DNA from 3 places in the Streptomyces sp. NPDC017202 genome. Region 2 is predicted to be linked to each of the others. Evidence: predicted binding sites of a transcription regulator. Region 2 holds the regulator's gene; each other region holds the start of a gene.
What was found. Region 2 encodes HrcA, which represses chaperone genes, less so after heat shock. Its sites were predicted from a motif close to TTNGCACTCNGNNNNNCNGAGTGCNAA; they were not measured.
Positions count from the first base shown of each region.

Region 1 (9,373 bases), on a different contig from region 2:
TGCGGGATGCCGGGAGCGACCTTCAGCGCGCCGTGCGGGGCCTTCAGGGCCGCCCCGACCGCCCAGGACAGCGGCGGCGAGTAGGCCTCCGGGTCGAAGATCCGTCCCCGGCCGCCCCGTCGCGCCGGGTCGACGAACACGGCGTCGTACCCGTCCGTGCCGACCTCCGTGACGTCCGCCTCGCGCACCTCGATCAGACCGGCGAGCCCGAGCGCCTCGGCGTTGGCGCGGGCCACCGCCGCCGTCAGCGGGTCGTGGTCCACGGCGAGCACCCTGATCCCCGCGCGGGCGAGCGCGATCGCGTCGCCGCCGATCCCGCAGCACAGGTCGGCGACCGAGGCCACGCCGAGCGCCTTCATCCGCTCGGCGCGGTGGGCGGCGACACTCGCGCGCGTCGACTGCTCGACCCCGTTCGGGGTGAAGAACATCCGCTCCGCGTCCTCGGCCCCGAACTTCGCCGCCGCCCGCTGCCGCAGCCGGGCCTGTCCGAGCGCCGCCGAGACCAGCTCGGCGGGGTGTTCGCGGCGCAGCCTGGTGGCGACGGCCAGTTCGTCGGCCGGGGCGGTGCCGCGCACGGCGTCGAGGAGGGCGCGGCCCTCGGGGGTGAGGAGCGGGGCGAGGTCGTTCACCGGGTCATTGTGGGCCAGTCGGTGGATGGTGCGCCTCCGGCGGCGGTGTCGGGCGGGATCGCGTGGACGTGACTGCGAGGATCCGGCGCCATGGGATCAGGATCAGTCGTACAAAATGACAAAAAGGGGGTGCGGCGGATGGGAGCCAGGGCCGGCATCACGGTCCTCGCCCTGGCCGCCCTCGCCTCCGGCTGCGCCCCCGGCGGCACGGGCGCCGACGGCACCGGGAGCCGCCCCGCCCCCGGCCAGCAGCCCTTCCAGGGCCGGCCCGCCCGCGCCCTGCACGCCTACGCGGCCAAGCTGCGCGCCGAGTACGCCGCCCGGGCCGCGGCCGCCGCACGCTGGCGGCTCGGGAAGGTCCCGCTGACACCCCCCGCCCCGCCCGCGACGAAACCGGAGATCACCACCCGCCAGGGCTTCGAGGTCGACGACCACGAGGAACTCGGCCTCCCGCCGGTCTTCACCACCGTCCCCACCAAGGACAAGGTCGTCTTCCTCACCATCGACGACGGCGCCGAGAAGGACCCGGCGTTCCTGCGCATGATGAGCGACCTGAAGATCCCCTACACGGCCTTCCTCAGCGACTACCTCGTCAAGGAGGACTACGGCTACTTCAAGAAGATGCAGGACGCGGGGGTGACCCTGAACAACCACACCCTCCACCACCCCTACCTGCCCGCCCTCTCCTACAGCAGCCAGAAAGACGAGATCTGCGGCATGCAGGACGTCATCGAGGAGCACTACGGCAGACGCCCCGCGCTCTTCCGCCCGCCCTTCGGCAACTACAACCGCGACACCCTGCGCGCCGCGAAGGCCTGCGGCGTGAAGTACGCGCCGCTGTGGAGCGAGGAGGTCTTCGCCGACCACTGGGACTACCGCGAGTGGGACCGCGACCTCCACCCCGGCGACATCGTCCTCACCCACTTCCGCGGCCGCGCCGACTGGAAGGGCACCATGCCCGACATGATCCGCCGCTTCCTGGACCTGGTCACCGAGAAGGGCTACGCGGTGGCCCGGCTGGAGGACTACCTGTGAGAAGGCGGACCGCGCTGCTCGCGTCCGTCACGGCCCTCACGGTGACGCTGACCGGCTGCGCCCGGTCGGCCGACCCGGCCGAACACCCGGGCCGCACGGCGACGGAGCGGGCGCGGTCCGCGGGGCCGGGCGCCGAACGGGGCGCACGCCCGCGCGCGCCGGCCGTCGGGCAGGGGGCCGGGCAGGGCACGCGGCCACAGGCCCCGGCGGCCGAGCGGGCCGAGCGTCCGCACACGCCGGCCGCGGAGCAGCCGTACCGCCGCTGGGGTCTGGCCGCCCCGCTCGCCCCCGCCCCCGCCCGCACAGCGGCGGCCGGCCCCCTCGCGGGCGGCCCGTCCCGCCCCGCGCTCCCGCCGGTTGTCGACCGGATCCCGACCCGCGACAAGGTCGTCTTCCTCACCTACGACGACGGCGCCGAACGCGACCCCCGCTTCGTCACCATGGTCCGCGAACTGCGCCTCCCCGTCAGCATGTTCCTCACCGACAGCGTGGTGGGCCCGGGCTACGCGCACTTCGCCCGGCTGCGGTCGGTCGGCGCCGGCCTCCAGAACCACACCCTCGACCACGCCGCCCTGCGCGGCCTGCCCTACGCGGGCCAGCGCGCCGAGATCTGCGGCCAGCAGGACAAGCTCAAGGCCCGCTTCGGCCTGCGCCCCCGCCTGTTCCGCCCGCCCTACGGCGCGTACGACACGGTGACCCTGCGCGCGGCCGCCGACTGCGGGATCACGGCCCTCGTCCTGTGGCGGGCCGCCATGGGTCCCACCGACCTCACCTACACCCACGGCTCCCACCGCCTGCGTCCCGGGGACGTCGTCGCCGTCGACCCCGACGAGACCGGGGGACCGAGTCTGCGGGAACGCACGACGAGGCTGCTGCGGCGGATCCAGGAACAGGGCCTGACGGTGGGCCGCCTGGAGGACTACCTCTGAGGGCTTTCCCCGTCACGCCCGCACCGGAAGCCGGAAGCCGGCCCCTCCCGGACCCGGACGCCGGCCCCCGCCCGACCCGGATCCCGACCCGGATCCCGACCCGGATCCCGACCCGGATTCCGGCAGGCGCGACGCACGGTGTTGGCACTCCGCTTGACCGAGTGCTAATCGCGGTCATAGTCTCAGCTCTGGCACTCCCCACTGGAGAGTGCCAATAGCGACGGGCAGGTCCGGCACCCGCGACGACGGATCCACCTGGTCGCCACCTCAGACAGTTAACCCCGTGAGATCTCCGAAGGGGGAGGTCGGATCGTGACGACCACCAGCTCCAAGGTTGCCATCAAGCCGCTCGAGGACCGCATTGTGGTCCAGCCGCTCGACGCCGAGCAGACCACGGCCTCTGGCCTGGTCATCCCGGACACTGCGAAGGAGAAGCCCCAGGAGGGCGCCGTCCTCGCCGTGGGCCCGGGCCGCTTCGAGAACGGCGACCGCCTGCCGCTCGACGTCAAGGTCGGCGACATCGTCCTGTACAGCAAGTACGGCGGCACCGAGGTGAAGTACAACGGCGAGGAGTACCTCGTCCTCTCGGCTCGCGACGTGCTCGCGATCATCGAGAAGTAATTCACCCAGTTCTGCAGTGAACTGCGCCCCTGGCCCCCGCGTCTTTGTGAAGCCGGGTGCTGGGGGCGCGGTTCGTTTCTCCCACGCTTTCCGAGAGGGCTGAACCGCTCCCATGGCGAAGATCCTGAAGTTCGACGAGGACGCCCGTCGCGCCCTCGAGCGCGGCGTCAACAAGCTTGCCGACACGGTCAAGGTGACGATCGGCCCCAAGGGCCGCAACGTCGTCATCGACAAGAAGTTCGGCGCCCCCACCATCACCAACGACGGTGTCACGATCGCCCGCGAGGTCGAGCTCGACGACCCGTACGAGAACCTCGGCGCCCAGCTGGTGAAGGAGGTGGCGACCAAGACCAACGACATCGCGGGTGACGGCACCACCACCGCCACCGTGCTCGCCCAGGCGCTGGTCCGCGAGGGCCTGCGCAACGTCGCCGCCGGCGCGTCGCCCGCCCTCCTGAAGAAGGGCATCGACGCCGCGGTCAAGGCCGTCTCCGACGAGCTGCTCGCCACGGCCCGCCCGATCGACGAGAAGTCCGACATCGCCGCCGTCGCCGCGCTGTCCGCCCAGGACCAGCAGGTCGGCGAGCTGATCGCCGAGGCCATGGACAAGGTCGGCAAGGACGGTGTCATCACCGTCGAGGAGTCCAACACCTTCGGCCTGGAGCTGGACTTCACCGAGGGCATGGCCTTCGACAAGGGCTACCTGTCGCCGTACTTCGTGACGGACCAGGAGCGCATGGAGGCCGTCCTCGAGGACCCGTACATCCTCATCAACCAGGGCAAGATCTCCTCCATCGCCGACCTGCTGCCGCTGCTGGAGAAGGTCATCCAGACCAACTCCTCCCGCCCGCTGCTGATCATCGCCGAGGACCTGGAGGGCGAGGCGCTCTCCACCCTGGTCGTGAACAAGATCCGCGGCACCTTCAACGCCGTCGCGGTGAAGGCCCCCGGCTTCGGTGACCGCCGCAAGGCGATGCTGCAGGACCTCGCCGTCCTCACCGGCGCCACGGTCATCTCCGAGGAGGTCGGCCTCAAGCTCGACCAGGTCGGCGTCGACGTGCTCGGTTCCGCCCGCCGCGTCACCGTCACCAAGGACGACACCACGGTCGTCGACGGTGCCGGCAACACCGAGGAAGTCCACGGCCGCGTCGCCCAGATCAAGGCCGAGATCGCGAACACGGACTCCGACTGGGACCGCGAGAAGCTCCAGGAGCGCCTCGCGAAGCTGGCCGGCGGCGTGTGCGTGATCAAGGTCGGCGCCGCCACCGAGGTGGAGCTGAAGGAGAAGAAGCACCGCCTGGAGGACGCCATCTCCGCGACCCGCGCCGCGGTCGAGGAGGGCATCGTCTCCGGTGGTGGCTCCGCGCTCGTCCACGCCGTGAAGGTCCTCGAGGGCAACCTCGGCAAGACCGGCGACGAGGCCACCGGTGTCGCCGTCGTCCGCCGCGCCGCCGTCGAGCCGCTGCGCTGGATCGCCGAGAACGCCGGCCTGGAGGGCTACGTCATCACCTCCAAGGTCGCCGAGCTGGACAAGGGCCAGGGCTTCAACGCCGCGACCGGCGAGTACGGCGACCTGGTCAAGGCCGGTGTCATCGACCCGGTCAAGGTCACCCGCTCCGCCCTGGAGAACGCCGCCTCCATCGCCTCCCTCCTCCTGACGACCGAGACCCTGGTCGTCGAGAAGAAGGAAGAGGAGGAGCCCGCCGCCGCCGGACACGGCCACGGCCACTCCCACTGACGCACGTCAGCCACCGAGGCCCGGCCCCCACGAGGGGTGCCGGGCCTCGGCGTTTCCACGACGACCGTCACCCGTCGTGCCGCACCAGGAACCGGCCGGGCTCCGCGAGCGCCGCCCAAGCCCCTTCGCGGTCCAGCAGCGGATGTCCCCGACGGTGAGGCCGCCGCGCTGCTTGTGCGGGGGCGCCGGGCCCTCACCGCGTACCGGTGCCGTCCCGTACCACCGCCCACACGGTCCTGCCGGGCGCACCGAACCGCGGGGCGACGCCCCGGTCCTCGGCCGGCGCCGCGACGAGCGCGAGCCCGGGCCCTCCGTCCGCGTCGGGCAGGCCGTCCTGGGCGGGGCGCGGGAGCCGTTCGCCGCGGGCGTCGCCGACCTCGCCGCGGATCCGTCCGCCGTCGTCGAGCCGTTCGAGGCGCAGGTGCCGGTCCCGGCCGGGCACCCGCCCGTGGGTCACGGCGCCGGCGGACGGACCCGCGGCGATCAGCTCGACCGCGTCGTGCGCGAGGATGCCGCGCCGCCGGCATCGCGGTACCCGGCGAGGAGAGGCGGACCCCGGCCCCCGGACGAGCGGGGGACGGGGTCCTGGTGGAACCTCGCGGGCTACTTCCCGAGTACCCCCAGCTGCCGCATCAGACCCGCGCGGTCGTACTGCCACCAGCCCTCGCAGATCATGCCGTCGCGGAACCGCTGCCAGGTCATGCCGGTCATGACGACGTCCTGACCGGTGGCGGGCAGGCCGAGGAAGTCGCCCTCGTGCCGGGCGGTCCAGGTCCAGCGGGTGCACACCCGGTCGCCCTGGGCGATCTGGTCGTCGACCCGGAAGGAGAAGTCGAAGGCCCGCCGCCAGCCCGCGAACTCCTCGCGCGCCGCCGCCAGCCCGTTGTCCCGCGGACTGGAGGGGTCGTGGTCCACATAGTCGTCGGTCATCCGTTCGAACATCGCGCCGATGTCGATCGTCCCGGCCCGCTCGAACCACTCCCGCGCCGTCGCGCGGTTCAGCTGCTCGTCGCGCACCACTTCCAGGTCGGTGAAGGTCGGCATCTCGTCACAGAGCGCGACCATGTCGTCGAAGATCTTCTCGGTCTCCGGCAGGCCCGAGTTCCGCATCGCCTCCTCGTACGACGGGAACTCCACGATCTCGACGACGTGCGACGCGTCCGACCGGTCCTTGCCGACCACCGCGTGCGTCGCCGTCCGCTTTCCCCTGGTCTTCTCGACCCAGGTGTCCATCAGCCGGTTCATCTCGTCGAACCGGCTCGTCCTGCAATCGATGAGCTGTACGAAGGTCATCGCGCCGCCTCCGGCCCCCCTGGGTCCGGCCCTGTCACGCCCCATTTTCCCACCGGAGCCCCGAGACCGCCGCCCGCCGCCCGTACGTTCGTCCACCGGGTCCCGGGCACGACCGCCCGCCTACTGCGGCCCGTACTTCCGCCCCGTCCGCGAGCTGATGCCGCCCAGCAGCGACCTGGGCGTCACCTTCACCAGGCCCATCAGCGCCTTGTAGCGCGCGTCGGGGATCGACACCGACTTCCCGCGCGCCAGGTCCGCCAGCGCCGCCGCGACCAGCTTGTCCGCGTCGAGCCACATCCAGCCGGGGATGTTGTCCGTGCCCATCCCGGCCCGCTCGTGGAACTCGGTGCGCACGAACCCCGGGCAGAGCGCCATCAGCCGCACCCCGCTGCCCGCCAGGTCCTTCGCCGCCCCCTGGGTGAACTGCACGACCCACGCCTTGGAGGCGCCGTACGTCCCGCGCGGCACGAAGGCGGCCACCGAGGCCACGTTGACGACGCCCCCGCGCCCCCGCTCCCGCATCGCCCCGGCCGCCGCCGACGTCAGCCGCAGCACCGCCTCGCAGTGCACCTTGAGCATCCTCAGCTCGTCGGCCATCGACACGTCGAGGTAGCGGCCCTTGTTGCCGAAGCCGGCATTGTTGACCAGCAGGTCGACGGGGTTCTTGCGGTCACCGAGCCGGGCGGCCACCGTCTCGATGCCCTCGTCCGTGGCCAGGTCGGCCGTCAGCACCTCCGCCTCGATGCCGTGCCGGTCGTGCAACTCGGTCGCCTGCTCGCGCAGCCGCTGAGTGTCCCGGGCGACGAGGACGAGGTCGTGCCCGCCCGCCGCGAGCCGTCGCGCGAACGCGGCACCGATGCCCGCGGTCGAACCTGTGATCAGAGCCGTTGTCATGGCAGAAGGTTAGTGACCCGGAGTCCGGGCGTCCGCTCCGCGCACGCGGCCTGCGGAAAGTGACGGAACCGTGCACGCGGTCACCGGCGACGGCGGCTCAGCCGCCGTACTTCTCGACGTACGCGCGGGCCGCCGCCAGCGCCTCCGGGTGCAGCGCCTCGCCGGCCGCCAGCAGCCGGGGCAGCAGCTCCCGGTGGGTGGTGGTCGCCTGGAACTCCATCCGGGCCGTCACCTCGTGCTCCGGCAGGTGGACGATCTCCACGGCGTCCCCCGCGCGTATCTCGCCCGGCGTGATCACCCGCAGGTAGGCGCCCGTCGCGGCCTTCCGCGTGAACCGCCTGACCCAGCCCTTCTCGCCCACGTGACCCTGGAAGGTGCGGCAGGGGATCCGCCCCGCCGTCACCTCCAGCACCACCTCCGGGCCGATCCGCCAGCGCTCGCCGATCCGCGCCCCGGACACGTCCAGACCGGTGGTGGTGAGGTTCTCGCCGAACGCGCCGTTGGAGAACGCGCGTCCCAGCTCGCGCTCCCAGTCGTCCAGGTCCTCGCGCGCGACGGCGTACACCGCCTGGTCGTCCCCGCCGTGATGGCGCAGGTGGCACACCGCGTCCCCGGCGAGCCCGCTTCCGCCGACGCCCTTCGGACCGGGCGGGGCCACCCGCACCGGCCCCTCGACGGGCCGCTTGTCGATACCGGTCAGCCCGTCGGGCTGGTCGGTGTACGGCACGGCCCGGGGACGGCCCACGTTGACGGACAGAAGCCTCATGGCGGCACGCTAAGCGACCGGCGGTCAAAGTGTCGACGCATTATCCGCCCCCTTTCCCAAGGCTCCCTTATGCGACTCGCCTATGCTCGAAGGATGATCGAGGCCCGTCATCTCCGCGTGCTGCGCGCCGTCGCCGCCACCGGGTCCTTCTCGGCGGCGGGCCGCGAGCTGGGCTGCACCCAGCCCGCGGTCAGCCAGCAGATGAAGGCGCTTGAGACGTCCGTCGGCACACCGCTGCTGGTGCGCAGCGGCCGCGAGATGCGGCTGACCCAGGCCGGCGAGGCCCTCGTACGGCACGCCGCCGGGATCCTCGCCGGACTCACCGCCGCCGAGGAGGAGGTCGCCGCGATCGCCGGTCTGCGCGCCGGCCGGGTCCGCCTCGTCTCTTTTCCCAGCGGCAGCTCCGCGCTCGTCCCGACCGCGCTGGCCGCCCTGCGCGCCGCGCACCCCGGGACCCGGGTCTCGCTGGAGGAGGCCGAGCCGCCCGAGTCCGTCGAGAAGCTGCGCGCCGGCGACTGCGACATCGCCCTCGCCTTCCGCTACGAGGACGCGCCGGGCGCCGAGGAGTGGTCCGACCTGGTCGTCCGCCCCCTGCTGGCGGACCGGCTCGTCGCCCTCGTGCCCGAACGCCACCGGCTCGCGCGCGCGGACTCCCTCGCCATCGGCGAACTCGCCCGCGAGCCGTGGATCGCCGGCTGCCCGCGCTGCCGGGGCCGGCTGGTGGAGGTGTGCGAGGCCGCGGGCTTCACCCCCCGCATCGACTTCGCGACCGACGACTACCCGGCGGTGGCCGGCCTGGTGGGCGCGGGCCTCGGCGTCGCCGTCCTCCCCGAGCTCGCGATCGAGTCCGTACGGCCGCGGGGCGCGCGTGCGGTGACCCTGGAGCCGGCGGTGCGGCGCGAGGTCGTCGCGCTCACCCTGCCCGACCTGGCCCAGGTGCCGGCGGTGGCGGCGACGCTGGAGCAGCTCGCGCGGGCGGCGGCACGGTAGCCGTACGGCGGTGGGGGGTCGTACGGGGCCGCGGGGGTCGTACGGGCGGGGGCGTCCGAGAGGCAGGGGGCGTTCAAGAGATGAGGGCACGCGCGTGTGCGTGCCCTCCGCTGCGTGGAGAAACGTTCCTTCAGTTGTTCGAAACGCCGCCCGCGCCGCCCGCGCCCGCCGATGCCGGCACCAGGCGGTTGCGTGCCCGCCCCATGAGCTCCTCGCGCTCGTCCTCGGTCAGCCCGCCCCACACGCCGTACGGCTCCCTCACCGCCAGCGCGTGCGCCGCGCACTGCGCGCGCACCGGGCACCTCATGCAGACCTCCTTGGCCGAGTTCTCGCGAGCGCTCCGCGCCGCCCCGCGCTCGCCCTCGGGATGGAAGAAGAGCGAGCTGTCCACCCCGCGGCAGGCGGCCAGGAGCTGCCAGTCCCACAGGTCCGCGTTCGGTCCGGGAAGGCGGGAGAAATCTGCCATTGCGTGACCCCT
Region 1 is NZ_JBIRNP010000006.1:58,423-67,795, reverse strand. Features, by position in the region: gene ACH4N1_RS14405 (methyltransferase domain-containing protein) at 1-629, opposite strand, end outside; gene ACH4N1_RS14400 (polysaccharide deacetylase family protein) at 768-1,664, shown strand; gene ACH4N1_RS14395 (polysaccharide deacetylase family protein) at 1,661-2,593, shown strand; gene groES (co-chaperone GroES) at 2,906-3,214, shown strand; gene groL (chaperonin GroEL) at 3,327-4,952, shown strand; gene ACH4N1_RS14380 (hypothetical protein) at 5,146-5,409, opposite strand; gene ACH4N1_RS14375 (ester cyclase) at 5,556-6,245, opposite strand; gene ACH4N1_RS14370 (SDR family NAD(P)-dependent oxidoreductase) at 6,366-7,139, opposite strand; gene ACH4N1_RS14365 (MOSC domain-containing protein) at 7,237-7,905, opposite strand; gene ACH4N1_RS14360 (LysR family transcriptional regulator) at 7,999-8,895, shown strand; gene ACH4N1_RS14355 (WhiB family transcriptional regulator) at 9,026-9,361, opposite strand.
Region 1: groES (co-chaperone GroES) is a predicted target of HrcA. The motif match lies at 2,735-2,761, and genes of this name have one in related genera.

Region 2 (9,373 bases):
CAGGGCAAGGGCCCCGAGGCGGCCGTGGTCATCGGACTGGCCCGGCCCTGGCTGCGGCTGCTGGCCCGCGAGGGGTACGGCGTCGCCGACGTCCTCGACCGCCTCAACCAGCTCCTCCTCGACGACGCCACCGAGGCCGCCGACGCGGCCGCCCGCGCCTTCGTCGGCCCGGCGGGCCCCGGCGACGGGCCGCAGACCCGCTTCCTCTCGCTCCTCTACGGCGAGCTCGTGCCCTTCGACGGCGGCGTCCACTGCACCCTCGCCTCGGCCGGCCACCCCCTGCCGCTGCTCCTCGGGCCCGACGGCGGAGTGACCACGGTCGCGCAGCCGCAGACCCTCCTGGGCGTCGTCGAGGACGCCACGTACGTCAGCGAGAGCCTGGACCTGTGGCCCGGCGACACCCTGCTCTGCGTCACCGACGGCGTCACCGAGCGCCGCTCCGGCTCCCGCCAGTTCGACGACGGTGACGGCCTCGCCCTCGCCCTGTCCGGCTGCGCGGGGCTGGACGCGGAGCTGATCGCCGAGCGGATCCGCCGCCTGGTCCACGAGTTCGGCGGCCGGCCCCCGGAGGACGACCTCGCCCTGCTGGTGCTCCAGGCCGAGTAGCCGGGCGGCGCAGGCGCGGCACCGCGGAGGAGCCGGACGACGGACGGCGGACGACGGACCCGCGGGACCCACGGGCCGCGTACGGGACAATGGAGGACATGCCTTCCGCACTTCCCGACGGCGAGCCCGTCCCCACCGACGGCGCACTGCCCGCCTCCGCGCTCGCCGGGGCCGCCGACCGCCCCCTCGGGTTCTACCTGCACGTGCCCTACTGCGCGAGCCGCTGCGGCTACTGCGACTTCAACACCTACACCGCCACCGAGCTGCGCGGCACCGGCGGTGTCCTCGCCTCCCGCGAGAACTACGCCGACACCCTGCTCGACGAGATCCGGCTGGCCCGCAAGGTCCTCGGCGACGACCCGCGCGAGGTCCGCACGGTCTTCGTCGGCGGCGGCACGCCCACCTTGCTCGCGGCCGGCGACCTGGTCCGGATGCTCACGGCGATCCGCGAGGAGTTCGGGCTGGCCGCGGACGCGGAGGTCACCACCGAGGCCAACCCGGAGTCGGTCGACCCGGCGTACCTCGCCACGCTCCGCCAGGGCGGCTTCAACCGGATCTCCTTCGGCATGCAGAGCGCCCGGCAGCACGTGCTGAGGATCCTCGACCGCACCCACACGCCCGGCCGCCCCGAGGCCTGCGTGGCGGAGGCCCGCGGCGCCGGCTTCGAGCACGTCAACCTCGACCTGATCTACGGCACCCCCGGCGAGTCGGACGACGACTGGCGGGCCTCCCTGGACGCGGCCCTCGGTGCCGGACCCGATCACGTCAGCGCGTACGCCCTGATCGTCGAGGAGGGCACCCAGCTCGCCCGCCGGATCCGCCGCGGCGAGGTTCCGATGACCGACGACGACGTCCACGCGGACCGGTACCTGATCGCCGAGGAGACGATGTCCGCGGCGGGCTTCGACTGGTACGAGGTGTCCAACTGGGCCACCTCCGAGGCGGGCCGCTGCCTGCACAACGAGCTGTACTGGCGGGGCGCCGACTGGTGGGGCGCGGGTCCGGGAGCCCACAGCCACGTCGGCGGCGTGCGCTGGTGGAACGTCAAGCACCCGGGGGCGTACGCGGCGGCGCTGGCGAGCGGCCGTTCACCGGGTGCCGGACGCGAGGTCCTGTCGGAGGAGGACCGCCGGGTCGAGCGGATCCTGCTGGAGCTGCGGCTGCGGGAAGGGGTTCCGCTGGACCTGCTGAAGGAGGCGGGGCTGGCGGCGTCGCGGCGGGCCCTGGCGGAGGGGCTGCTGGACGGCGGCCCCTACGAGGCGGGCCGGGCCGTCCTCACCCTGCGGGGCCGCCTGCTGGCGGACGCGGTGGTGCGGGACCTGGTGGACTGAGGGTCTCGACGGAGGGACCCCGACCCCGGTGTCCCGTACCCCGGGTCAGGTTTCGGCCGGTGCCGTGACGAAGTCGATCAGTTCCTCGACCGCTCTCAGCAGCTCCGGCTCCAGGTCCTTGTAGGACTCCACCCGCTTCAGGACGGCCTGCCACACCGCGCCGGTGTTCTCCGACGGCCATCCCAGGGCCCGGCACACCCCCGTCTTCCAGTCCTGCCCGTGCGGGACGCGGGGCCAGGCCGCGATGCCCAGCGCCGACGGCTTCACCGCCTCCCAGACGTCGATGTAGGGGTGGCCCACCACCAGCGCGTGCTCGCTGGTCACGGACCGGGCGATGCGCCACTCCTTGGTGCCGGGGACGAGGTGGTCCACCAGGACGCCCAGGCGGGCGTCGGGGCCGGGGGCGAACTCGGCGACGATCGACGGCAGGTCGTCCACGCCCTCCAGGTACTCCACGACCACGCCCTCGACGCGCAGGTCGTCGCCCCACACCTTCTCCACCAGCTCGGCGTCGTGCCGGCCCTCGACGTAGATGCGGCCGGCGCGGGCCACCCGGGCGCGGGCGCCGGGCACGGCGACCGAACCGGAGGCGGTACGGGCGGGCCGTACCGGAGCCGTCGGGGCCGGGCGGACCAGCGTCACGACGCGTCCCTCCAGGAGGAAGCCGCGCGGCTCCAGCGGGAAGACCCGGTGCTTGCCGAAGCGGTCCTCCAGGGTGACCGTGCCCGCCTCGCAGCGGATCACCGCGCCGCAGAAACCGGTGCCGGGCTCCTCCACCACCAGACCGGGGTCCGCGGGGACCTCGGGGGCGGGCCGCTGCTTCTTCCACGGCGGGGTCAGGTCGGCGGAGTACACACGGGGGCCCATTCGGATGACGATAGGAGAAGCCTCGCGGCGCTCACGGCGACACGCCGAAACGCGCGGCCAGCGCGTCCCGCTGGGCCCGGACGAACGCCGCGTCCACCACCGCGCCGTGACCGGGCACGTACAGCGCGTCCTCACCGCCGAGGTCCAGCAGCCGGTCGAGGGCGGCCGGCCAGTGCGACGGTACGGCGTCGGGCCCGGCCTGCGGTTCGCCGGACTCCTCGACGAGGTCGCCGCAGAAGACGACCTCGGGCGAGCCGGGGCCCGCCGGGACGAGGACGGCGAGGTCGTACGCGGTGTGGCCCGGACCGACGTTCGCCAGCAGGACCTGCCGCCCGCCGCCCAGGTCGAGCGTCCACTCGCCGGAGACCGGGTGGTGGGGCCGTACCAGGGTGTCCGCGGCCTCCGCGGCCGTGGCCCCGTCCAGGCCGCACCGGACCGCGTCCGCGCGCAGTTCGTCCGCCGGTACCGTGTCCGCCCCCACCGCCGCGTAGACCTCCGCGCCCGCGAAGGCCGCCGCCCCGAGGACGTGGTCGAAATGGGGGTGTGTGAGCGCGAGATCCGTCACACGCCGGCCGGCGAGTTCCTCGGCGCGCATCCGCAGCCGGGCGCCCTCGGCGAGACTCGACCCCGCGTCCACCAACAGGGCCCGCCCCTCGCCGACGACCAGCCCCACCGTGCAGTCCCAGCCGGGCAGCCGGCACCGGCCGACCCCGGTGGCGACCCGCTCCCACCCCAGCTCTTCCCAAGTCACCGTCATACCGCGACGCTAGACCCGGCGGCCCGGCGGGGCGACCGACCTTGCCCTGGGTGTACCCCACAGCCGTACACTGGGCCGGGGAACGCTGGCACTCGAATGTGAAGAGTGCCAGGCGGGGCGCCCGGGGGACCGGGGACGACTTCTGGAGGTGAGCGCGGATGCTGAGTGAACGCAGGCTCCAAGTGCTGCGCGCCATCGTCCAGGACTACGTCGGCACCGAGGAACCGGTGGGTTCCAAGGCGCTCACCGAGCGGCACAACCTCGGCGTCTCCCCGGCCACGGTCCGCAACGACATGGCGGCCCTGGAGGACGAGGGGTACATCGCGCAGCCGCACACCAGCGCCGGGCGCATCCCCACCGACAAGGGCTACCGGCTGTTCGTCGACAAGCTCGCCGGCGTCAAGCCGATGACGGCCCCCGAGCGGCGGGCCATCCAGAACTTCCTCGACGGCGCCGTCGACCTCGACGACGTCGTGGCGCGGACCGTACGGCTGCTCGCGCAGCTCACCCGGCAGGTCGCCGTCGTGCAGTACCCGTCGCTGACGCGCTCCACGGTGCGGCACGTCGAGCTGCTGTCGCTGGCGCCGGCCCGGCTGATGCTGGTGCTGATCACGGACACCGGGCGGGTCGAGCAGCGGATGGTGGACTGCCCGGCGCCCTTCGGCGAGACCTCGCTGGCGGACCTGCGGGCGCGGCTGAACAGCCGGGTCGCGGGCCGCCGCTTCAGCGACGTGCCGCGGCTGGTCGAGGACCTGGCCGACGCCTTCGAGCTCGAGGACCGCGGCACGGTCACGACGGTGCTCTCCACGCTGCTGGAGACGCTCGTCGAGGAGAACGAGGAGCGGCTGATGATCGGCGGCACCGCCAATCTCACCCGCTTCGGACATGACTTTCCCCTCACGATCCGACCCGTCCTGGAAGCCTTGGAGGAGCAGGTCGTCCTCCTCAAGCTCCTTGGCGAGGCGGGGGATTCGGGCATGACCGTACGCATCGGTCACGAGAACGCCTACGAGGGACTCAACTCCACTTCGGTGGTGTCGGTCGGCTACGGTTCGGGCGGCGAGGCAGTCGCCAAGCTCGGCGTGGTCGGACCGACCCGCATGGATTACCCGGGAACGATGGGAGCGGTACGCGCAGTGGCACGGTACGTCGGACAGATCCTGGCGGAGTCGTAAGTGGCCACGGACTACTACGCCGTTCTCGGCGTGCGCCGCGACGCGTCGCAGGAAGAGATCAAGAAGGCCTTCCGGCGGCTCGCACGCGAGCTGCACCCGGACGTCAACCCCGATCCGAAGACCCAGGAGCGGTTCAAGGAGATCAACGCCGCCTACGAGGTGCTGTCGGACCCGCAGAAGAAGCAGGTCTACGACCTCGGCGGCGACCCGCTGTCCCAGGCGGGCGGTGGCGCGGGCGGCTTCGGGGCCGGTGGCTTCGGCAACTTCTCCGACATCATGGACGCCTTCTTCGGCACGGCGTCGCAGCGCGGACCGCGCTCGCGCACCCGCCGGGGCCAGGACGCGATGATCCGGCTGGAGATCGACCTCGACGAGGCGGCCTTCGGCACGACCAAGGACATCCAGGTCGACACGGCGATCGTCTGCGGCACCTGCAGCGGCGAGGGCGCGGCGCCGGGGACCACCGCGCAGACCTGTGACATGTGCCGCGGCCGCGGTGAGGTGTCGCAGGTGACGCGGTCCTTCCTCGGCCAGGTCATGACCTCGCGGCCCTGCCCGCAGTGCCAGGGCTTCGGCACCGTCGTGCCGACGCCGTGCCCGGAGTGCGCGGGCGACGGCCGGGTGCGCTCGCGTCGCACGCTGACCGTGAAGATCCCGGCCGGCGTCGACAACGGCACCCGCATCCAGCTCGCCGGCGAGGGCGAGGTCGGCCCCGGCGGCGGTCCCGCCGGCGACCTGTACGTCGAGATCCACGAGCTGCCGCACGCGCAGTTCCAGCGGCGCGGCGACGACCTGCACTGCACGGTCACCCTGCCGATGACCGCGGCGGCCCTGGGCACCAAGGTGCCGCTGGAGACGCTCGACGGGCTCGAGGAGGTCGACATCCGGCCCGGCACGCAGTCGGGCCAGTCGATCCCGCTGCACGGGCGCGGCGTCACGCACCTGCGGGGCGGCGGACGCGGTGACCTCATCGTGCACGTCGAGGTGCAGACCCCCAACAAGCTGGACCCCGAGCAGGAGCGGCTGCTGCGGGAACTGGCGAAGCTGCGCGGGGAGGAGCGGCCCCTCGGGCAGTTCCAGCCCGGTCAGCAGGGCCTGTTCTCCCGGCTGAAGGACGCGTTCAACGGACGCTGACGATGGCGGGCGGGCGGTGGGGCCTCCTCGCCCCGCCGCCCCTTCCCCGTCCCGTCCCTCCGGGGGCCGCGCCCCCGGACCCCCGATCTCGGCCCGGACCGCCCCTCCCCGGATGCCGGACGGGCTGGGTTCGGACTTGTCCGGGCGACGTGACAACATGCCGTCATGTCCTCCGCACTGACCGATCTCTTCCCTCTCCCGATCGTGCAGGCCCCCATGGCGGGCGGCGTCTCCCTCCCGCGGCTCGCCGCCGCCGTGTCCGAGGCCGGCGGGCTGGGCTTCCTGGCCGCCGGGTACAAGACCGCCGACGGCATGTACCAGGAGATCAAGCAGCTGCGGAGCCTCACCTCCCGGCCCTTCGGCGTGAACCTCTTCATGCCGCACCCCGAACACGCCGAGACCGGCGCCATCGAGGTCTACGCCCACCAGCTGGCCGGTGAGGCCGCCTGGTACGGGACCGAGCTGGGTGATCCGGACAGCGGCCGCGACGACGGCCACGACGCCAAGCTGGCGGTCCTGCTGGACAACCCGGTGCCGGTGGCCTCGTTCCACTTCGGCGTCCCCGATCCGGACGCGCTGGCCGCGCTGCGCCGGGCGGGCACGCTCACCCTGGTCACCGCGACCACCGTGGAGGAGGCCCTCGCGGTCGAGCGGGCCGGCGCGGACGCGGTGATCGTGCAGGGCGTGGAGGCCGGCGGACACCAGGGCACCCACCGCGACATCCCCGAGAACGACGGCTCCGGGATCGGCCTGCTGTCGCTGGTCGCCCAGGTCCGGGAGGCCGTCGGCCTGCCGCTGATCGCCGCGGGCGGCCTCATGCGGGGCAGCCAGATCGCCGCCGTCCTCGCCGCCGGGGCGAGCGCCGCCCAGCTCGGCACCGCCTTCCTCGCGACGCCCGAGTCCGGCGCGGCCGCCGTGCACAAGGAGGCGCTCACCGACCCGCTCTTCGTGCGCACGGAACTGACCCGCGCCTTCTCCGGACGCCCGGCCCGCGCTCTCGTCAACCGCTTCCTGCGCGAGCACGGCCCGTACGCGCCCGCCGCCTACCCCGAGGTCCACCACCTCACCTCGCCGCTGCGCAAGGCCGCCGCGAAGGCGGGCGACGCGCAGGGCATGGCGCTGTGGGCCGGCCAGGGACACCGGCTGGCCCGCCCCCTGCCCGCCGGTCGACTGGTGGAGGTGCTGACGGCCGAACTCGACGCGGCGAGGACGGCGTTGTCGGACGGCGGCGCGGCCGGCGCGGGCGGTGCGCGATGACCGCCCCCGTCTTCGTCGTCGAGGAACTGCCGGGCGGTCCCGCCGAGTTCGTACTGGACGGGCCCGAGGGACGGCACGCCGTCTCCGTGAAGCGGCTGCGGGCCGGTGAGGAGGTCGTCCTCACCGACGGCACCGGCCGCTGGGCGCGGGGCGAGGTCGTCGCCGCCGAGGGCAAGGACCGGCTCGTCGTCGATCTGACCCAGGTGGCGGAGGAGCCCGCCGAGGCGCCGCGGATCACCGTCGTCCAGGCGCTGCCCAAGGGCGACCGGGGCGAACTGGCCGTCGAGACGATGACCGAGACCGGCGTCGACGCGATCGTGCCCTGGTCCGCGTCCCGCTGCATCACCCAGTGGAAGGGCGACCGCGGGCTGAAGGCGCTCGCCAAGTGGCGGGCGACCGCCCGCGAGGCCGGCAAGCAGTCCCGCCGGGTCCGCTTCCCCGAGGTCGCCGACGCCGCGACCACCCGGCAGGTGGCGGCACTGCTGGCCCGGGCCGACTTCGCGGCCGTGCTCCACGAGGACCGCGACTACGGCAGCGAGCCGCTGGCGACCGCGGTACTTCCCGCGGACGGGGAGATCGTGCTCGTCGTCGGACCCGAAGGGGGCGTCTCCCCGGACGAGCTGGCGCTCTTCGAGGAGGCCGGTGCCAGGGCGTACCGGCTGGGGCGCAGCGTGCTGCGGACCTCGACCGCCGGGACGGCCGCCGCCGCCCTGCTCCTGGGCCGGACCGGCCGCTGGTCCTGACCGGCCGCCGGCCCTCACCCGTCCGCCTCCGAGAACCGGGTCGGTCCGGTGGGGCTTCGGTCATGGCCGTCGCGCGGCTGAGGGCGTCGAACGGGATCCAGCCGTCCGACTCCCGCTCCCGTTCCCCCTCGTGCGGCAGCAGTCGGCGGCGGACGGCCTCGTCGACGAGCGCGCGCACCGTGCCGGGCCTGTGCAGGCCGAGATGGTGGGCGCGGTCGCCGACGCCGCCCGCGTGCGGGTACGCGCCGCCGCCGACGTAACGGCCCTCGCCCTCACGGAAGACGATCCTGGTGCGCGCGCCGTCCCGGATCGGGGTGAGGACGTCCTCGCAGCCCCGGCCGTCCCGGTGCCGGTGGCGGACCGTCCACAGGCAGGCGGTCGTGTCGTCGACGATCGGTTTCCTCGGGCGGCGGCGGTCGCGCATGCGGTCACCGTGGACGGCGGCGGCGGCGGTGCGGCGCATGGCGGTAAGTGCTCTACCGCGTCCCCGCCGGCGGTGGCAGGCTGCCCTCCATGGGGGCATGGAGGAGAAGGACGCGGGGCCGGGCGCGCGGGACACGTGCGGCGGCGGTGGCGGGGCTGGCGGTCCTGGCCGTGGCCGGCGCGGTGGCGTGCGAACCCGGCGGGATCGGCTCGGCGGCCGTCGCGTACACCACCGACGAGGCGGCGACGGCCGAGATCGAGCGCCGGGACGTCGACGTGCGGTGGCTGACCTGCACCGCCGACTACGGCGACGGCGGCGCCTCCGGGGGCCGGGAGACCGTCGCCTCCGTCGACTGCGAGGGGGAGACCGGCAACGGGCGGGACATCGCCGTCACCGGCCACGTCACGCGTGCCGTCGACGGCTCCTGCGTGCGCGGCGACCTCCGCGCGGACGTCGGCGACAAGCAGCTGTTCCAGGTGAGCGGGCTGGGCGACTGCGGGTCCGCCACCCCTTCACCGCTCACCCCGCCCCGCTCCGCGCGGCCCGCCGAACCCGGGCGGCCCACGGTCACCGTGACCGTCACCCGGACGGTCTGGTGCGGGGACGACACGCGCTGCGGGTCCGCCGGCACCAAGTGACCCGGGCGGCCAACCGGCAAGAACCCCTGTCGGTCACCGCCGCCCTTGCCTAGAGTGATCGGGTGACACAGCCCGTGACGCCTGCCGCGTACTTCCGATTCCCGCACTTGCAGGGCGAGTTGGTGGCCTTCACCGCCGAGGACGACGTGTGGCTCGCGCCCCTCGGCGGCGGGCGCGCCTGGCGGGTCAGCGCCGACAACACGCCGGTCACCCTGCCCCGCGTCTCACCCGACGGCACCACCGTCGCCTGGACCTCCACCCGCGACGGCGCCCCCGAGGTGCACGTCGCCCCGGTCGACGGCGGCCCCGCCACCCGGCTCACGTACTGGGGCAGCCCCCAGACCAGGGTGCGCGGCTGGACCCCCGACGGCCGGGTGCTCGTCCTGAGCACCCACGACCAGGCGAGCGGGCGCCGCAGTTGGGCCCGCGCGGTCCCGCTCG
Region 2 is NZ_JBIRNP010000001.1:569,429-578,801, reverse strand. Features, by position in the region: gene ACH4N1_RS02425 (SpoIIE family protein phosphatase) at 1-606, shown strand, start outside; gene hemW (radical SAM family heme chaperone HemW) at 705-1,937, shown strand; gene ACH4N1_RS02415 (DUF3097 domain-containing protein) at 1,983-2,804, opposite strand; gene ACH4N1_RS02410 (MBL fold metallo-hydrolase) at 2,836-3,561, opposite strand; gene hrcA (heat-inducible transcriptional repressor HrcA) at 3,720-4,736, shown strand; gene dnaJ (molecular chaperone DnaJ) at 4,737-5,870, shown strand; gene ACH4N1_RS02395 (nitronate monooxygenase) at 6,036-7,127, shown strand; gene ACH4N1_RS02390 (16S rRNA (uracil(1498)-N(3))-methyltransferase) at 7,124-7,870, shown strand; gene ACH4N1_RS02385 (hypothetical protein) at 8,384-8,932, shown strand; gene ACH4N1_RS02380 (S41 family peptidase) at 8,995-9,373, shown strand, end outside.

Region 3 (9,373 bases), on a different contig from region 2:
GGACCGCCGCGCCCCGGCCGGCCTCCTCGGCGAGCGCCTCCGCGAACGCGCGGTTGTACGCCTCGTACGACGCCCACTGGCGCCGGAACTCCGCGTCGAAGACGGGCTCCAGCGGGGTCTGGTACAGCAGGTGGTGGATGAACCAGAGCACGGAGTTGGCGATGCCGTTGTACGCGTCGGCGTGCACGTCGGCCGGGATGTCGAGCATCCGGACGCCGTCCTCGCCGACCCCGCGCCGCACCGCCTCGCGGTCGTCGTCGGAGAGCGCCGAGCACACCCACAGGGCGCCCGCGTCCGGCCCGATCGCCGACAGGCCCGAGACCAGTCCGCCGCCGCCCCTTCCGGCGTGCAGCGAACCGTCCTCGCGCACCTGGTAGGAGACCGGGCCGCGGTTGGACGCGACCAGCACCTGAGCACCCTCAGCAACAGCAGCACGCGTGGAAGCCATACGCCACAACCTAGCCCGGTCCGTAAACGCTCAAACGTACGGATGCGGTCCGTGGCCGGGTCATGTCCGGCCGTATGCGGCCGCCGGGCCGTGGGTGCGCTCGTGCCCGGCCGGCCGCACCCGCGGCCCGTCAGGCGACCTTGCGTTCCGCGTACTCGGCGATCTCCGCCATCGGCGGCCGTTCCTCGGTGTCCACGGAATAGGTGCGCGGCTCGAAGCCGTCCGCGCCCCGCTCGAACTGGGTGAGGGCGGGGCGGATCAGGTGCCCGCGGGCCAGCCGGAGCTGCGCGGTGCGGTAGATCGCCGCCGCCATCCTGCCGAGCGCCTGCCCGTCCTGGTGGCGGTGCTTGCGGACGCCGACGTCGACCTGGGCGAGGGCGTCCAGGCCGACCAGGTGCAGGGCGTCGACGAGCATGCCCAGCTCCACGCCGTAGCCGACGGGGAACGGGAGCTGTTCCAGCAGGCTCCGGCGGGCCGCGTACTCGCCGCCGAGCGGCTGCACGAAGCCGGCCAGCTGCGGCCAGTGCATGTTGAGCAGGGGGCGGGCCATGAGTTCGGTGACCCGGCCGCCCTGGCCCGCGGTCCTGCCGGAGGCGGGCGAATCCGGCTCGGTGCCCAGCGGGCGGTCGTACATCGCCTTGACCAGGTCCACGCCGGGGTCGGTGAGCAGCGGGCCCACGATCCCCGAGACGAAGTCGGAGGAGAACTCCTTGAGGTCGGCGTCGACGAAGCAGACGATGTCCCCGGTCGTCACGAGCAGCGACCGCCACAGCACCTCGCCCTTGCCGGGCACGGCCGGTATCCGGGGCAGGATCTCGTCCCGGTGGACGACGCGCGCCCCGGCCGCCGCGGCGACCCGCGACGTGCGGTCGGTGGAGCCCGAGTCGACGACGACGATCTCGTCGACGAGGGGGACCTGCCGCATCAGGTCGTGGCGGATGACCGCGACGATGTCACCGACCGTCTCCTCCTCGTTCAGGGCGGGCAGCACCACGGACACCGACTGGCCCGAGGCGCGCTTCGCGGCCAGGACGCGGTGCAGCGGGCGGTCGGTCACGGACCAGGAGCGGGTGGCCAGCCAGGCTTCAGCTTCTTTCAGCACGGTCTGCGGCTCCTCACTGTCGTGATCACACGCGGTGCACGTGGGGTGACCGTGTGATCCATCTCGCGGTTCGGACGTCTGTCTCAACTGTCCTGGCCTTCGGTTACAGTCTTGAACAACGCGGATGACCATCGCATGTCCGAGGTGGCCGCTGTTCACAACTTCATACCGCTCATCCAGAGGGGCAGAGGGACACGGCCCGATGAAGCCCCGGCAACCCTCCAGCCGCGCGCGCCGCCAGGCGTGACCGCCCACGCGTCACGTCGATGTGGTGAGGCTCCCGGCTAGGGAAGGTGCCAAATCCGTCTCACGGCGAGATGCGTCGTGAGGAAGATGAGGAGAAAGGGCCTCGCCTCACATGGCTGCGCAGACAGTTGCAAGCACCACGAACTCCGTCGATCTCGGTCCCGCCGCGGCGCTCTCCTGCCGCGAGTGCGGACACCGCGTGCCCCTCGGCCCGGTCTTCGCCTGCGAGGAGTGTTTCGGCCCGCTCGAGATCGCGTACGACTTCTCGTCCTACGAGACCGAGGAGCTCCGCAAGCGCATCGAGGCGGGCCCCGCGAACATCTGGCGCTACGCGCCGCTGCTGCCCGTCCCGGCCGACGTGGCGGACAAGCCGAACATCAACCCCGGCTGGACCAAGCTCGTCCAGGCCGACAACCTGGCCCGCGAGCTGGGCGTCGACGCCGGCAAGCTGTTCGTCAAGGACGACTCCGGCAACCCGACGCACTCCTTCAAGGACCGCGTCGTCGCCCAGGCCATCGAGGCCGCCCGCGCCTTCGGCTTCACCACCCTGTCCTGCTCCTCCACGGGCAACCTGGCCGGTGCCGTCGGCGCCGCCGCCGCCCGCGCCGGTTTCCGCTCCTGCGTGTTCATCCCGCACGACCTGGAGCAGGGCAAGGTCGTCATGGCCGCGATCTACGGCGGCGAACTCGTCGGCATCGAGGGCAACTACGACGACGTGAACCGCTTCTGCTCCGAACTGATCGGCGACCCGGCCGGCGAGGGCTGGGGCTTCGTCAACGTCAACCTGCGGCCGTACTACGCCGAGGGCTCCAAGACGCTGGCGTACGAGATCTGCGAGCAGCTCGGCTGGCGGCTCCCCGACCAGCTCGTCGTGCCGATCGCCTCCGGCTCGCAGCTCACGAAGATCGACAAGGGGCTGCAGGAGCTGATCAAGCTCGGCCTCGTCGAGGACCGGCCGTACAAGATCTTCGGTGCGCAGGCCGAGGGCTGCTCGCCGGTGTCCGTCGCCTACAAGGCGGGTCACGACGTGGTCCGGCCGCAGAAGCCGGACACCATCGCCAAGTCCCTCGCCATCGGCAACCCGGCGGACGGGCCCTACGTCCTGGACATCGCGCGCCGCACCGGCGGCGCGGTGGAGGACGTGAACGACGAGCAGGTGGTCGACGCGATCAAGCTGCTGGCGCGGACCGAGGGCATCTTCGCGGAGACCGCCGGCGGCGTGACCGTCGGTGTGACGAGGAAGCTGATCGAGAACGGTCTCCTGGACCCGACGAAGACCACCGTCGTCCTCAACACGGGGGACGGCCTCAAGACCCTCGACGCGGTGGCCGGCACCGGCCTCACCGCCACCATCCGCCCCACCCTGGACTCCTTCCGAGAGGCTGGCCTCGCATGAGCGTGACCGTCCGCATCCCGACCATCCTGCGCACCTACACCGGTGGCAAGGCCGAGGTCCCGGCCGAGGGCGCGACCCTCGGCGAGGTCATCACCGACCTGGAGAAGAACCACACCGGCATCGCCGCCCGCGTCCTGGACGACCAGGGCAAGCTGCGCCGGTTCGTCAACGTGTACGTCAACGACGACGACGTGCGCTTCGAGCAGGGGCTGGAGACGGCGACCCCGGACGGCGCCGGCGTCTCCATCATCCCGGCCGTGGCCGGCGGCTGACCGGTGCTCCGCGCCCCGTTCCGTACCCGTCGGTAGTACCTGCCGGTAGTAACCGTCGGTAACAGGAATGACCGAGAGTTCATCGAATTGCCCCCTCCGCGAGAGAAGCGGAGGGGGCAATTCAGTGTGGTTGAGCGCGGTAGAGTTGGGGAACGCGTCGCCCATCGCCTGCCGACCGCGGGGGAGTTCCGTCGGGGCAGGCGATGAGAAACAGCCAAACTGCGCATGTGTTTTGCGCCTTTCATTCCCTTTGTCGGGCCCGACTTGCCCTGAACTCGGGCGAATCCTCACTCTTCTCCGGACCCTTCGCGTCCAGATTTCTCGTCCGATTGACCTGTTGCAGAGGGCAGTTGGACAGATACATTCGGCCGCGGTCGACGCGTTCCGGCGCACACCCCCAACCAACTGGGGGGTGAGGTCTGACCCGGATCCGCGAAGTGTGGATCTGTGCAAGGGCCAGTAATAGGGGAGTTAGGCATGGCTCAGGGCACCGTCAAGTGGTTCAACGCGGAGAAGGGGTACGGCTTCATCGCGGTCGACGGTGGTGCGGATGTTTTCGTCCACTACAGCGCGATCCAGATGGACGGATACCGCACCCTGGAAGAGGGCCAGCGGGTCGATTTCGAGATCTCGCAGGGTCAGAAGGGGCCGCAGGCGGACATGGTCCGGCTCGCGACCGGCTGAAGCACGCGCCGACTTGCAGCGACGTTCTTCTGTTCCATCAGCTCCATCAGCGAAGGGCCCGCACCTCCCGGGGTGCGGGCCCTTCGGTGTGCCCGGAGCCGTGCGCGGTCACCCGGCGGCGTCCGCCGCCACCCCCCGTTCACCTGCGGATCCCGGAGGGGCGCTTGCACTCGGCACAGGCGAGTGCTAATCATTGCGTTAGCACTCTGAAGGTGAGAGTGACAACGAAGGACCGGGTCGGTGAGGCCCGCAGGCCAGGTGGGGCAAGGAACCACGGGGCCGGCGAGCCGTCCGTCGCGGGCGCGGGCGCGGTCCGAAGGAATCACCCCCAGTCCTGGAGGGACCACTTCACATGGCCAAGATCATCGCGTTCGACGAGGAGGCGCGGCGCGGCCTCGAGCGCGGCATGAACCAGCTCGCGGACGCCGTCAAGGTGACGCTCGGCCCCAAGGGCCGCAACGTCGTCCTCGAGAAGAAGTGGGGCGCCCCCACGATCACCAACGATGGTGTCTCCATCGCCAAGGAGATCGAACTCGAGGACCCGTACGAGAAGATCGGCGCCGAGCTGGTCAAGGAAGTCGCCAAGAAGACGGACGACGTCGCCGGTGACGGTACGACCACCGCGACCGTCCTCGCCCAGGCGCTGGTCCGCGAGGGCCTGCGCAACGTGGCGGCCGGCGCCAACCCGATGGCCCTCAAGCGCGGTATCGAGAAGGCCGTCGAGGCCGTCTCCGGTGCCCTGCTCGAGCAGGCGAAGGATGTCGAGACCAAGGAGCAGATCGCTTCGACGGCCTCCATCTCCGCCGCCGACACCCAGATCGGCGAGCTGATCGCCGAGGCCATGGACAAGGTCGGCAAGGAAGGCGTCATCACCGTCGAGGAGTCGCAGACCTTCGGTCTGGAGCTCGAGCTCACCGAGGGCATGCGCTTCGACAAGGGCTACATCTCGGCGTACTTCGCGACCGACATGGAGCGTATGGAGGCCGTCCTCGACGACCCGTACATCCTGATCGCGAACTCCAAGATCTCCAACGTCAAGGACCTGCTCCCGCTCCTGGAGAAGGTCATGCAGTCGGGCAAGCCGCTGCTGATCATCGCCGAGGACGTCGAGGGCGAGGCCCTGTCGACCCTGGTCGTCAACAAGATCCGCGGCACCTTCAAGTCCGTCGCCGTCAAGGCCCCGGGCTTCGGCGACCGCCGCAAGGCGATGCTGAACGACATCGCCATCCTCACCGGTGGCGAGGTCATCTCCGAGGAGGTCGGTCTCAAGCTCGAGAACACCTCCCTGGACCTCCTGGGCAAGGCCCGCAAGGTCGTCATCACCAAGGACGAGACCACCATCGTCGACGGGTCCGGCTCCTCGGAGCAGGTCGCGGGCCGGGTCAACCAGATCCGCGCCGAGATCGAGAACAGCGACTCGGACTACGACCGCGAGAAGCTCCAGGAGCGTCTGGCGAAGCTGGCCGGCGGCGTGGCCGTCATCAAGGCCGGCGCCGCCACCGAGGTGGAGCTCAAGGAGCGCAAGCACCGCATCGAGGACGCCGTCCGCAACGCGAAGGCGGCCGTCGAGGAGGGCATCGTCGCCGGTGGTGGCGTGGCCCTGCTGCAGGCCACCTCGGTCTTCGAGAAGCTCGACCTCGAGGGTGACGAGGCGACCGGCGCCAACGCCGTGAAGCTCGCCCTGGAGGCCCCGCTCAAGCAGATCGCCGTCAACGGTGGTCTCGAGGGTGGCGTCATCGTCGAGAAGGTGCGCAACCTGCCCGTCGGACACGGCCTGAACGCCGCGACCGGTGAGTACGTCGACATGATCGCCGAGGGCATCATCGACCCGGCGAAGGTGACGCGCTCCGCGCTGCAGAACGCCGCGTCGATCGCCGCGCTGTTCCTCACCACCGAGGCCGTCATCGCCGACAAGCCGGAGAAGGCCGCGGCCCCGGCCGGCGGCGGCATGCCGGGCGGTGACATGGACTTCTGAGCCTGATCGAGGCTCGGGTTTCCCACCGAGGGCGGTACTTCCTGCGTCAGCAGGGGGTACCGCCCTCGGGCGTTTCCGGGCGTCGGCCCCGGCGCCGTGGTGAGGGGCGACCGGGGCCCGCCCCGACGGACCCGGCCGGCGTGGTTCGGATCACAGGGGTGGTGGGGGAGCGGGCGGAATGGCGAGGGCGGGGCCGCCGTTGAGAGGGAGGGCGGTGCTTGCATGTGCACATACCGTCCGGAATGTCCACTGCCCGATGTCCACCGCGACCTCTCCGAGGAGTCCCCTGTCGTGACTGCCACCCCCGCCGCCGCCCGTGCCGCCGAGATCCTCGCGCGCCCCGTCTCCCTCAACGGCCTGACCGTCCCGAACCGCATCGCCATGGCGCCCATGACCCGCATGTTCTCGCCCGGCGGCATCCCCGGCGAGGACGTGGCGTCGTACTACGGCCGCCGCGCCGCCGCCGGTGTCGGTCTCGTCGTCACCGAGGGCACGTACGTCGGCCACGACTCGGCCGGGCAGAGCGACCGGGTGCCGCGCTTCCACGGCGAGGAGCAGCTGGCGGGCTGGGCGAAGGTCGCCGAGGCCGTGCACGCGGGCGGCGGGACGATCATGCCGCAGCTGTGGCACATCGGCATGGTCCGCGAGCAGGGCCAGCCGCCCGTCGCGGACGCCCCCGCCGTCGGCCCCTCCGGCCTGCGCCTGGACGGCGCCGAGGGCACCGGCAAGGCGATGACCCAGCGCGACCTGGACGACGTCATCGGCGCCTTCGCCGAGGCCGCCGCCGCCGCGGAGCGCATCGGCTTCGACGGCGTGGAGATCCACGGCGCCCACGGCTACCTGGTCGACCAGTTCCTGTGGGCGGGCACCAACCGCCGCACCGACGCCTACGGCGGCGACCCGGTCGCCCGCACCCGGTTCGCGGCCGAGATCGTCGCCGCCGTGCGCCAGACCGTGTCGCCGGAGTTCCCGGTCGTCTTCCGCTACTCGCAGTGGAAGCAGGAGGCCTACGACGCGCGCCTCGCCGAGACCCCCGAGGAGCTGGAGGCCGTCCTCACCCCGCTCGCCGCGGCCGGCGTCGACGCCTTCCACGCCTCCACGCGCCGCTACTGGGTCCCCGAGTTCGACGGCTCCGACCTCAACCTCGCGGGCTGGACGAAGAAGCTGACCGGCCGGCCCACCATCACCGTCGGATCGGTCGGTCTCGACGGCGAGTTCTTCAAGGCCTTCCAGGGCGAGGGCTCCGCCCTCAGGAGCATCGACGACCTGCTCGACCGGCTGGAGCGCGACGAGTTCGATCTGGTGGCCGTCGGCCGCGCGCTGCTCCAGGACCCGGAGTGGGCGGCCAAGGTCCTGGCCGGCCGCCTCGACGAGCTGAAGCCGTACGACGCCGCCGCGCTGAAGACCCTCAGCTGAGCGGCAACGCGCGGGTGCGGTCCGGGAGACGGGACGCCTTCCTCTCCCGGCCGGGCCCACTAGTGCTGTGACCGGAAAGGTTTGCCGGAAAGCTCGCGGCGTCCGGTGCGGTGCATCGCAAGGCGGAGCATGACCCGCGTACTGGATGTACTCGGGTGATGCGACAACGCGGCGAGGTGCCGTGCCGGGCGTCGCGAGCCGGTGAACCTTTCCGGTCACAGCACTAGAGATTGCCCAGCGGCTCGATGTCGACCTTCACCGGGGTGCCCCAGATGCGCACCACCTCGTAATCGGTGAACTCGTGGACGAGACGGTAGGCCATCGCGGGGCGGGAGCCGCGGCGCAGGGCGTTGATGTACAGCTCCGCCTCGCGCCGGTCCCGCCTCGGCGTGCCGCACAGATGCCACTCCTGTCCGGTCCACAGTTCCGCGAGCCACCGCTGCTGCGGCTGCGGGCGGTCGGCGCGGGCGCCGTACCGGGAGGGGGCCGGGGCGGTGGGGGGCGCCTGCGGGGCGGGGCCGTTGTACTCGGCGCGCCGGGCCGCGCGGCGACGCGTCTCGCACAGCAGGCACAGGTCGTGCGCCGCGTTGTCGACCGGGCCGTTCGGGTGCTCGGCGCAGCGGGTGGTGGGCGCGGCTCCGACGACGCTGTCGTCCAGCAGGTCCAGGGCGCGCCGCAGATCGGCCTTGACCTCGTGCAGCCGGGCGTCGGGGGTGTCGGCGCTCAGGGCCTCGCCGTGCTCCCCGAGCAGTCGGAGAGCGCGACCGAGAGCGGTGAGCTGGGCATGATTCATGACACCCAGGGTAGGGCGGCCCGGCCGGACGCGGTTCCTCACCGTCAGGACGTCGGCGGCGGCGGCCCACCCGCCGCCCGTGTCCGGCCCCGCCCGGTGCTCCCGGCATCCCGGGCAGCACGGCCGCCCGGGCGCTCGCCGGGCCTCCTCGGCACACAACCGGTGCACGCACGCGCAAGTCCGGTGGGTGTTTCCTCCCTAGAGTGCTCCGGGCCCGGGCGGGGGATTCCGACCGGCAGGCGGCAGCCCGGTCCACGGACCGCCGCGGTGCGCTGACGAGGACGAGGACGAGGACGAGAGGACAGATGATGAGGACAAGAGGCTTACGGACCAGGGGAACCGGACTCCTGCCGCGCGCGTGGACGGCCCTGCTGGCCGGGCTGGCGCTGCTGCTCGGCGTGTCGGCCGGACCCGCCACGGCCACCGAGGGATCGTGGATCAACGAGGGCGGTGACGCCAGGTCGCCCGACGCGCTGTCCGCACAGTGGTTCCGCGGAGACCTCTACGAGGTGGTACGCGGGAACGACAACCAGATCTGGTGGCGGTACCGCAACGGCGCCTGGCAGGTGATGCCGGGGGGCGCCCGCACCTACCACCGCCCCGAGGTCGTCTCGCTGCTCAACATCGGCACCGGCGGCTTGCAGGACTCCCGCCTCGTCGTCTTCCACGTCGGCACCGACGGCGTGGTCTACTACAGCATCCTCCGCGGCGCGGCAGGCAACCTGTGGTCGGACTGGGACAACGTACCGGGCAATTTCCGCACCGATACCGGCATCACCACGGCGAGCGGTATCAACAATGTCGTCCTCTACACGGTGCGCGACCAACAGGTGTACGTGCACAACATGGAGCTGTGGAACGGCGCACCGTCGTTCCCGCTGGGCGACTGGGGCACGCAGCACTCCCCGCGGGTACACGGCATGGTGGCCAGCGTGTCCACGTACAGCAGGTCCATCAGCACGAACATCATGAATTTCGAGGTCGCACGGGGGCTGAACGACCGCGTCTACGTCTCCCGTTCGCGCACCGACATGAACAGCG
Region 3 is NZ_JBIRNP010000004.1:418,112-427,484, reverse strand. Features, by position in the region: gene ACH4N1_RS11975 (trehalose-6-phosphate synthase) at 1-448, opposite strand, end outside; gene ACH4N1_RS11970 (glucosyl-3-phosphoglycerate synthase) at 579-1,550, opposite strand; SAM riboswitch class I at 1,720-1,890, shown strand; gene thrC (threonine synthase) at 1,909-3,192, shown strand; gene ACH4N1_RS11960 (MoaD/ThiS family protein) at 3,189-3,464, shown strand; gene ACH4N1_RS11955 (cold-shock protein) at 3,942-4,148, shown strand; gene groL (chaperonin GroEL) at 4,501-6,123, shown strand; gene ACH4N1_RS11945 (NADH:flavin oxidoreductase) at 6,415-7,539, shown strand; gene ACH4N1_RS11940 (hypothetical protein) at 7,763-8,332, opposite strand; gene ACH4N1_RS11935 (hypothetical protein) at 8,638-9,373, shown strand, end outside.
Region 3: groL (chaperonin GroEL) is a predicted target of HrcA. The motif match lies at 4,312-4,338, and genes of this name have one in related genera.